Regions from separate parts of the Cytobacillus mangrovibacter genome, predicted to be linked through region 2. Evidence: predicted binding sites of a transcription regulator. Region 2 holds the regulator's gene; the other holds the start of a gene.
The links. Region 2 encodes LexA, which represses DNA repair genes until DNA is damaged. Its sites were predicted from a motif close to CGAACATATGTTCG; they were not measured.
Positions count from the first base shown of each region.

Region 1 (4,800 bases), on a different contig from region 2:
AATGGATTGACTCGAAGGATACTGCGTTCCGTAAATTAAATAGTAGCCTGCGCCCCTTCCCTTCCTTGCAATATCGGTTACGACTTCCATGGCCACTGCATCATCTGCTATATCTGCGGCCTCATCGATAATTATAAAATGGCGATCCTTGATCCCGGACTCCTTAATGTCCTCGTATCCAGCATCAACTATTTCTTTATACGCTTCTTCCATTTGCTGCTGAATGTCCTTTAATATTTCTTTTGCTCCTTCTGGCTCTCGAGTGAAATTTCTTGTTTGCTTCAAGTTCTTGAAGCGCTGAAAAGCTGAACCGCCTTTTAAATCAACCAAATGTAGATTTGTATGTTCTGGCTGCTGGCAGACTAATGACGTAACAATTAATTTAAGAAGTGCACTTTTCCCATAACCAGTGGCACCAGCTATAATCAAATGCTTATGTTCATCGAAATCATGCCTTATAATATTTGAACGTGTTTTTCCAATTGATACAGACCAACTATCTCGCTTAAGATAATCTTCGCTCCAATCATAACGTTCCTGTAATCCTTTATTAAACACTTTTATCTTCAGCATTCCATCAAATTCAATTTCAATTTCCTTTTTAGATTTTTTACCAGTAGAAAGACTTTTTATTTGTTTTATCAGTGTTTTGTCAAACTTAATTTGAAATAAATCTGATAACTGGAACTGAAATATTTTGTCCTTGATATTCAGTCCATCCTCTAGAACATGCTGCTTATCAATAATTTCCTGCGATGACATCCCCAATGGCAACTGATAAATGTACTCCGTTCCCCCTTCTATTTTTCTTTTGCGCTGCAAGCGAATTGTCTTTACTTGACCATCCTCCCTGATCGTCATTCCTGCATTTTTAAAAATCCTTTGAATTTTGTCTGCATCATTTGAAATACCAGATTTTTTTATGAAAGAATAACCTGCCAAACCACCCATTAAAGTTGTAGTAAAAATCTCAAAGATCAACGCCACCCCTCCTTTGGATATTACGTAGTAATAGTTGCAAGATAAACGCATAGATAGATTCCGCCTAGGTCGCCGTCACATCAATGATGGATCACTTCGGTTATTCGTTCAGCTACCGACTTTTAAAACGTCTACTGCTAACGAAGGGAAAAACGTATATCTTGCTGAATGGTATAGGATATGTGGCTATATGTTTGTCCTAAAACTAAATAATTTAGAGGACAAGCATTTTTTTTATAGAATTTTAAAGTGAGGTGATTGTTAATGGAGACGAAATTGCAAACGTATCATAAGGAAACTGGTGTAAAACAAGCATTTATTGCACAAAAATCAAAACTAACACCTGGAGCATATAGCTTGATTGTTCGAGGTGAATCACTCCCCTCCTTGCCAGCTGCTATCCGGATTGCAAGAGCACTTAATGATACAGTAGAGAATTTATGGGGGGACCAGATCGATTAAAAAGACCCACCATTATTTTGGCGGGTCTTCTGGGAATCCTTTTATCCATATGAAATTGTTAAGCAATCCTATTGCAACTAATTTATCTTCATCATTTTTATCAATTGATGTTTCGAATACAGTAAATACTCCATAGCTTTTCTTAGTTGTGTAACCATTCAGTAGAGGTCCACTTATCATTCCAAGCAGAAAGCCTTCTTCCTCTTGAATTCCCTCCTTAACCCAAGCAACATAATCACTTTTAGAAGGATTAGATGTGGCAGCAAACAAAACTAAAATTAATATCAGTAATGAAAGAACATAGCCTTTTTTCATATCTTCACCCAAATACTTTTTGGTAATATTATTTACAATCTATTTGTTTTTATACATTTTTTAAAGGGGTGATTTAGTTGACAAAAGATGATGATTGGAAGGAATTAATTGAGGAAATGAAAAAAGGCAGTAAGACACCTGAGGAAATAAGGAAAATTATAATGTTTTATGACATTACAATTGCCCAGCACAAAGCATTAATGGATTTCGACTTCAAAGAAAAATAACCGTCTCATTAGGAGGCGGTTTTTATATAGTATTAACTTTCATAATGTCCATAAACGGAACTTTAGTAATTACAGAGTTTTTTTCTATATGAATTAACCTCGTACGGCTATCCATCTTTATAATATTTCCTTGAACAGGTTCTTTTTCCCAGACATCTAATATTACTTCTGATTTTTCATCATGTGCCTCTACAAGCGTATTACCAAGCTCCTCGAGCTCGAACTCGTCTCTTGTTGGTCTTTTTTTCTTTACTTTAGCCATTATTATGCCCCTCTCCTCATTTTACGTGCTGGTCCTGCCGACAAGACATTAGCAAACTTAAAGGTCCTCTGCTGCTTCCTCGTGTAGCAATATGCCCTAAATGACTCTTCTTTAACTGATAACACTTTAATCCTGCGCTGGCTAACATTTCCCTTATTGTCCAAGTATATCATTTCTAATATTGCTCCACTTGCTGAAGCCCTTATAAGTAAACTTCTCATCAATCTGACCTCCCTTTACCAATATTTTATACGAACATTTGTTTGAAATCAAGTTGAATATCGAACGAATGTTTGTATATAATATATTAAAAAGGAGTTGGAATTATGATAAAAGACCGTGGGACTATTAAATGGACAGCTATGATGCTTCCAGAACATGTGCAAGAACTTAAGAAAGCAGCACTAGATGAAGAACGGATTAAACAACCTGAACTAGACGAACAAGCTATAGAAGAGTTCGAACTGATAATTTGTGGGGCTATGGAATCCGATGAAACTCTAGTCATTGATATATTCGATAATGGTTTTACAAACAAATTGACTGGTACAGTTCATTTTATAAATCACCTTAAAAGCCAATTAATTCTGAAAGATAAGCTTGGCTATTTCCACCACGTACCGTTTGAAAATCTGATCAACATCCAACCAGAGTGAGGTATGACACTATGATCGACTACACACAATTTCCTGAGCGACAAATATTATGCATCGACATGAAAAGCTTTTATGCAAGTGTGGCTGCAGTAGAAATGGGATTAGACCCTATGACTTGTTACCTTGCTGTGGTTGGCAGTATTGATCGGCAAGGAAGTGTTGTCCTAGCTGCTTCCCCTGCTCTTAAGAGGGACTTCGGCATCAAGACAACAAACCGTTTATTTGAAATTCCTAACGATCCGAGGATAATAATTGTTAACCCTAAAATGAGCTTGTTTATCAAAGTGTCAACAGAGATCACAAAACTGTTTTATCGATACGTGCCGCCTAATGCAGTACACACTTATTCCGTGGATGAATCTTTTCTTGACGTAAAAGGCTTAGAAAAGATCTGGGGAACTCCGTTTGAGATTGCTCAGCAGATACAGTCAGATCTTATGCGTGATTTTGGACTGCCATGTACTGCCGGCATAGGACCAAACATGTTGATGGCTAAGCTTGCACTAGATCTTGAATCTAAGAAGGCACCTGGAGGGATTGCTAAGTGGACATATGATGATATTCCCAAGAAATTATGGCCAGTCTCTCCCCTTTCAGAAATGTGGGGCATCGGCCGACGTGTGCAAAATACACTAAATAGCATGGGGATATTTAATGTTGGCCAACTAGCTAACTATCCACTAGAGTCGTTAGAGAAGAAATTTGGCGTCATGGGGAATCAGTTGTTTCACCATGCATGGGGTGTGGATCTATCCGAAATCGGTCCACCTATTTTAAAAGGGCAAGTTAGTTTCGGGAAGAGCCAAATTTTAATGCGGGATTATAAAGAAGAACGCGAGATAAAGACTGTTATACTCGAAATGTGCGAAGAGGTAGCGAAAAGAGCAAGGGATAAAAGGAAAGCAGGAAGGACGATAAGTTTTAGCTTGGGATATAGCAAGGATGAATTTGGCGGTGGATTTAATCGTTCCAGGACAATTGAGAATCCTACAAATGTGACGATGGATATTTATAATGTGTGCTTGCAGCTTATGAAAGAAAACTATAGAGGACAAACGGTTCGCTCTGTTTCACTCTCGATAACCCAACTAGTTGACGATTATGAAATGCAACTTGATTTGTTTGATGTGGACGGGTGGAAAAAGCGAGAAATTGGATATGCGATGGATAAGATTCGTAATAAATATGGGGCAGCTGCTATTCTGCGCGCTGTCTCTTATACGAGGGCAGGGACAACTAAACATCGATCGGGTCTTTTAGGTGGACATAAAGCTTAACTCTTTAGTTAAGCTTTTTATTTTCCCATACAATATTAAAATCATGGATTAGGTACTGTTAGTGTGATGTTAAAATGGCACCTTGAAAAGTGATGGAATTGTTTTTGATAGTACTTGAGAGATTACAAAGGAGGAAATTGCTAAATAGATTAAAGAAACATTAGTTGTAACTCCTCACTCCGTAGGGTGTTATAACTAATTTAAAGTATGTTGTAAAAGCATTGGAAATTAACAAATATGTGGTATTATAGTTTTTGACAAAATCAAATAAATAAATACAAAAAAAGACACGTTCTTATTAAGAACGCGCCAGGCTCAGTCGCCTATTTAATTTAAATTCACTATTAATCTAGCATAATATGTATTAATATGTCTAGGACTGAGCCCTACTAATTTTTAGGGGGTAACAATTTTGTCAGATTTACGAGTTGGTGTAATTATTATTCATGGAACAATGGGTAGCGTATTAAAAAAAGAAGGTAAAAAAATTTGGCCCTTACATTATGGATCTCAAGAGCATTATCTAAAGAGTTTAACACCAATTACAAATTCTGTTGAACCCTCTCATATGCTTGCAACCTACCAACCTTTAAAAACTGTATTAAAGTTAAGCTTTGATA
Region 1 covers NZ_JBIACJ010000009.1:156,133-160,932, reverse strand. Annotated here, with positions in the region: gene ACFYKT_RS16825 (FtsK/SpoIIIE domain-containing protein) at 1-981, opposite strand, end outside; gene ACFYKT_RS16820 (helix-turn-helix transcriptional regulator) at 1,246-1,443, shown strand; gene ACFYKT_RS16815 (DUF4359 domain-containing protein) at 1,456-1,758, opposite strand; gene ACFYKT_RS16810 (hypothetical protein) at 1,836-1,985, shown strand; gene ACFYKT_RS16805 (YolD-like family protein) at 2,008-2,247, opposite strand; gene ACFYKT_RS16800 (hypothetical protein) at 2,250-2,468, opposite strand; gene ACFYKT_RS16795 (YolD-like family protein) at 2,574-2,903, shown strand; gene ACFYKT_RS16790 (Y-family DNA polymerase) at 2,915-4,180, shown strand; gene ACFYKT_RS16785 (lipase/acyltransferase domain-containing protein) at 4,593-4,800, shown strand, end outside.
Region 1: the regulator LexA is predicted to act here: its motif matches at 2,500-2,513, upstream of ACFYKT_RS16795 (YolD-like family protein).

Region 2 (4,800 bases):
ATTGTTCCTTGGCTTCTACTTCAGTTAGACCTGATTCCTTTGCTTTCTTTGCAAGCGTATTGATACGCGCAAGTTTGTCTTTAGGCAGCATAATAAGGCTCCTTTTTATTCATTAAACTCAACTGCCATAATACTAGAAATGCGAACTTTTGACAAGAAAAGTTCACTCACTTGAATTGGATTCAGTATATTCCTGAAACCTTCTATGCACAGTTGCTTTTGAAATATCGTAGCCGAATCCCCTTAAAGTAGCCGCAATCTCTGAAAAGGTCAATTTATTTTTCCTCAGTCTAACAATTTCTTCAATAGGTACTTCGATACGTTCTCTGCCAGAATGGGCACCCAAATTCGCTAAGTTTTTTTCAGGTCTGTATCCATTTTTCACAGCCCTCCTCATCCCACGTTTGATCTTAATATTATGTAGTTTCCTTTGGTATTCCTCTACCATTCCAACAATATTTAAAACCATTGAGTCTGATTCAGAAAGCTGCAGCTCACCATTGTGTGAAATACTGTATAATTTAATCCCTTCTTTTAAAATACAATGAAGGATCGCAATCTTTGCATTGCCGCGACCTAGTCTTGTTTCATCCTGGATAAGAATTACTTCTATCTGCTTTTCTTTCATAAGCGATAAAAGCTCGAGAATTCCATCTCTATCAAGTTCAAAGCCGCTTGCTTGTTCTTTAATAATCTTAACTATTTGAAATCCCTGATCATTAGCGAGCTTTGTTAACTCTTCTTCTTGTCTAGCAAGGGATGTTTCCTGCGTTTGCTTAGTTGTACTGACACGGCAGTATATTATTGCTTTCATACTTAGTCCTTCCTTAATGCCTATTTACTTTGAGAACTCGCTACTTCCGTTCCCTTCTCCTTTTTTTGAATAATAGGAATCACAAGTTCATCTCCAGGATAGATTCGATCTCCAGAAATTCCATTCTTACTTTCCACCCATTTTACAAATTCCTTGGAAGTTAATTTATGTTCTTCAGAAAATTCCTCTGCAATTTGCCAAAGTGAATCTCCTTCATTAATAGTAATTTTCATTAGTGCATCATCATCTAGTCTATCAAGCTGACAAACAAGTATAAATGTAGTAAATAAGCTTAAAACGAGTAAAATAATAGCATAAGAATATCGATTCCACAATTTTTTCATCTTCCAGCACCTCAATAAGAATATACGTTCGTTTGATAACTCGATTATAAACCGAACATTTGTTTTATGTCAACAAATATTCGAACTTATGTTTGTACATATATATTAAAGATGCTATAATTAGGAAAAGAAAATCATAAGAGGTGTAATTATGATGGTAAAATTATCGAAAAGACAGCAGGATATATTAGACTTCATTAAAGATGAGGTTAGATTAAAAGGTTATCCACCATCCGTCAGAGAAATCGGGGAAGCAGTCGGTCTAGCATCAAGTTCAACCGTACACGGACATCTTGCTAGATTAGAAACAAAGGGATTAATACGAAGAGACCCTACTAAACCGCGTGCCATTGAAATTCTTGATTTAGATGAAGGAGCAGGAACTCTAAATTATAAAGTAGTGAATGTGCCTATCGTTGGAAAAGTAACAGCTGGTTTACCAATCACAGCTATTGAGAATGTCGAGGAGTATTTTCCATTACCAGAAAGACTTGCACCTGCAGATGAGCAAGTTTTCATGCTTGAGATTATGGGAGAAAGTATGATTGAGGCTGGAATATTAGATGGCGATTACGTAATTGTAAGACAGCAAAGCACAGCTAATAATGGGGATATTATCGTTGCAATGACAGAAGAAGATGAAGCAACCGTTAAGAGATTCTTCAAAGAAAAAGATCGAATCAGGCTTCAACCAGAAAATTCAACAATGGAGCCAATTATTCTCCGCAATGTTTCTATTTTAGGAAAAGTTATCGGAGTATATCGCGACATTCATTAATCTTATGCCTAATAAATAGGGAAACCTCGATTGTAGAGGTTTCCCTATTCCTTATTTACTGCCACCAACACCATTTAATTCAAACTATCATTGTATATTTGTATCTATTTTTTAAGTTTGGAAAATAAGAATTTTGTTAGGCATTAAACACAAAAAGAGACTGGGACAAAAGGTTTTCAGCAACTTAAAAAGCCGAACTATTATTAGAAATGCTAACACAGCATTTTGCAATAGTTCGGCTTTCTGTATTTAGATATTAAAAAAAATTTATCATTCGGCTTTGGACACAGCTAAATTAGTTATGTCCCAGCCTCTTTTTATTAATACATCGATAAATACTGCTCGCGCTCCCATGGATGGACTTGAGTACGGAACATATCCCATTCGATTTCTTTCGCTTCAACAAAGTGCTCAAAAATATGATCACCTAGAGCAGAAACGATCGTTTCATTTTCTTTTAATTTAACTAGCGCTTCAGCAAGCGTTGATGGAAGATCATCAATGCCCTCAGCTATGCGCTCTTCTTTGCTCATCACATATATATTGCGATCAACAGATGCTGGTGGAACAAGATTGTTTTTAATACCATCAAGACCAGCTTTAAGTAAGACAGCCATTGCCAGATATGGATTGGCTGCAGGATCAACACTTCGAACCTCTACGCGTGTACTTACTCCTCTTGAAGAAGGAATACGAATTAATGGTGAACGATTCTGTGCAGACCACGCTACATAACACGGTGCTTCATATCCTGGTACTAAACGCTTAAAAGAGTTGACTGTCGGATTCGTTACAGCTGTAAAGCTTGTCGCATGTTTGAGTATACCTGCAATAAATTGACGTGCTGTATCACTCATTTGCAAGTCTCCTTTTTCATCAAAGAAAGCGTTCTTCCCTTCTTTAAATAAGGATACATTGCAATGCATGCCAGATCCTGCAACCCCGAATAATGGCTTTGGCATAAATGTAGCATGAAGTCCGTGCTTACGTGCAATTGTTTTTACAACAAGTTTGAACGTTTGAATTTGGTCACAAGCTGTTAGTGCATCAGCATATTTAAAGTCAATCTCATGCTGCCCTGGCGCCACTTCATGATGTGATGCCTCAATTTCAAATCCCATTTCTTCCAATTCAAGAACGATATCACGACGACAATTTTCTCCAAGATCTGTTGGAGCTAAGTCAAAATATCCACCGTTATCGTTTAACTCTAATGTTGGTTCACCATTTTGATCAAGCTTAAATAAGAAGAATTCTGGTTCTGGGCCAAGGTTGAAATTCGTAAACCCTATTTCTTCCATTTCCTTCAATATACGTTTTAAGTTATTACGGGGATCCCCTTGAAAAGGAGTACCATCTGCATTATGGATATCACAAATAAGTCGGGCAACCTTGCCTTTTTCAGCTGTCCAAGGAAACACTACCCACGTATCTAAATCTGGAAATAAGTACATATCAGATTCTTCAATTCGAACAAACCCTTCGATTGATGAACCATCAAACATCATTTTATTATCAAGTGCTTTTTCAAGCTGACTAATAGGAATCTCTACATTTTTTATAGTCCCTAAAATGTCTGTAAACTGCAGTCGAATGAACTTTACATTTTCTTCCTCTGAAATCCGTTTAATATCCTCTTTTGTGAACCTTGACATATTAAAAATTCCTCCCTAACTTATTTCCCATTCATCAATGGAAGAAACGAGTGACATTCCCTTGAGTTGATGATGGGTGATTGAATCTTCCTGCTTGAACAATTTCTTTTCTAAGATGCCTTCTAATCTCGTCATTGGATAATTCACGATCTGTTTTAACAGGTCTTAAATCTGCTGCAAGCACATCTTGATTTTTCACAAAAAATAGCTGTTTTATCCCAGCCAAATTAATGCCTTGATCAATTAGATCTTTAATTTCAAGCAACTTATCAATATCGTTTAACGAAAACATTCTTCTATTGCCTTCAGATCTGGCTGGAGAAATCAATTGGTGCTCTTCATAATATCGAATTTGTCTTGCAGTTAATTCAGTTAGCTGCATGACAGGCCCAATTGGAAAAAGCGGCATGGAACGACGAATCTTGCTTCCAGTCACGCATTTCTCCTCCTTTTCTCATTTTCTTTACTTAATATAAATGATGTTAGGTTATTTGTCAAATTGATGTTAGGTTATCTAACATCAATTTTTCTTGTTACTAACTATTGAGTTTTTAGTAAAACAAGGAACATAAAAAAATCCCAATTCTCTTAAAGAAGGATTGGGATTTTCAAGTTGCTTTTTTCTGTTATTTGCTCAATCGTACGTAATGAAGGACACTTTTTCTGTTTTTGAACAAGTTTTGGCCTTCATCCCCTTGATGAAAGATTTTTTTCACGATTTCGAATAAGTTTTGGCCCTCATCTTTTGTATGAAGACGATTTCACTTAATTTTCAACTGTATATTGTCTTTCATATAAAGAAGCGCTCACTCAATAGCTAATTAAATAGATATCTTTTGTGCCTGTGCTTACTTTAAATCAATTAATCCCTTTTCTGCCAATCCGTCTATAGCTAAGCAAATGGCAATTTTCACATGGGAGTAGGTTAGACCGCCCTGAACATAGGCAACATATGGTGGCCTAATTGGACCATCCGCTGAAAGTTCAATGCTCGCTCCCTGAACAAAGGCACCTGCTGCCATGATCACATCATCCTCATATCCTGGCATTGGGCTTGGATAGGGGGTAACATGGGAATTAATCGGAGCTGCATATTGAATCGCTTGGCAAAAAGCGACCATTTTATCACGGTCATCAAACTGAACGGATTGGATGAGGTCGGTTCTTTTTGCATGCCATTTTGGAGATGAATTCATCCCTAATCGTTCT
Region 2 covers NZ_JBIACJ010000001.1:356,941-361,740, forward strand. Annotated here, with positions in the region: gene ACFYKT_RS01775 (DUF896 domain-containing protein) at 1-91, opposite strand, end outside; gene ACFYKT_RS01780 (YneB family resolvase-like protein) at 164-814, opposite strand; gene yneA (cell division suppressor protein YneA) at 835-1,158, opposite strand; gene lexA (transcriptional repressor LexA) at 1,313-1,936, shown strand; gene glnA (type I glutamate--ammonia ligase) at 2,257-3,591, opposite strand; gene ACFYKT_RS01800 (MerR family transcriptional regulator) at 3,626-4,027, opposite strand; gene ACFYKT_RS01805 (methionine gamma-lyase family protein) at 4,440-4,800, opposite strand, start outside.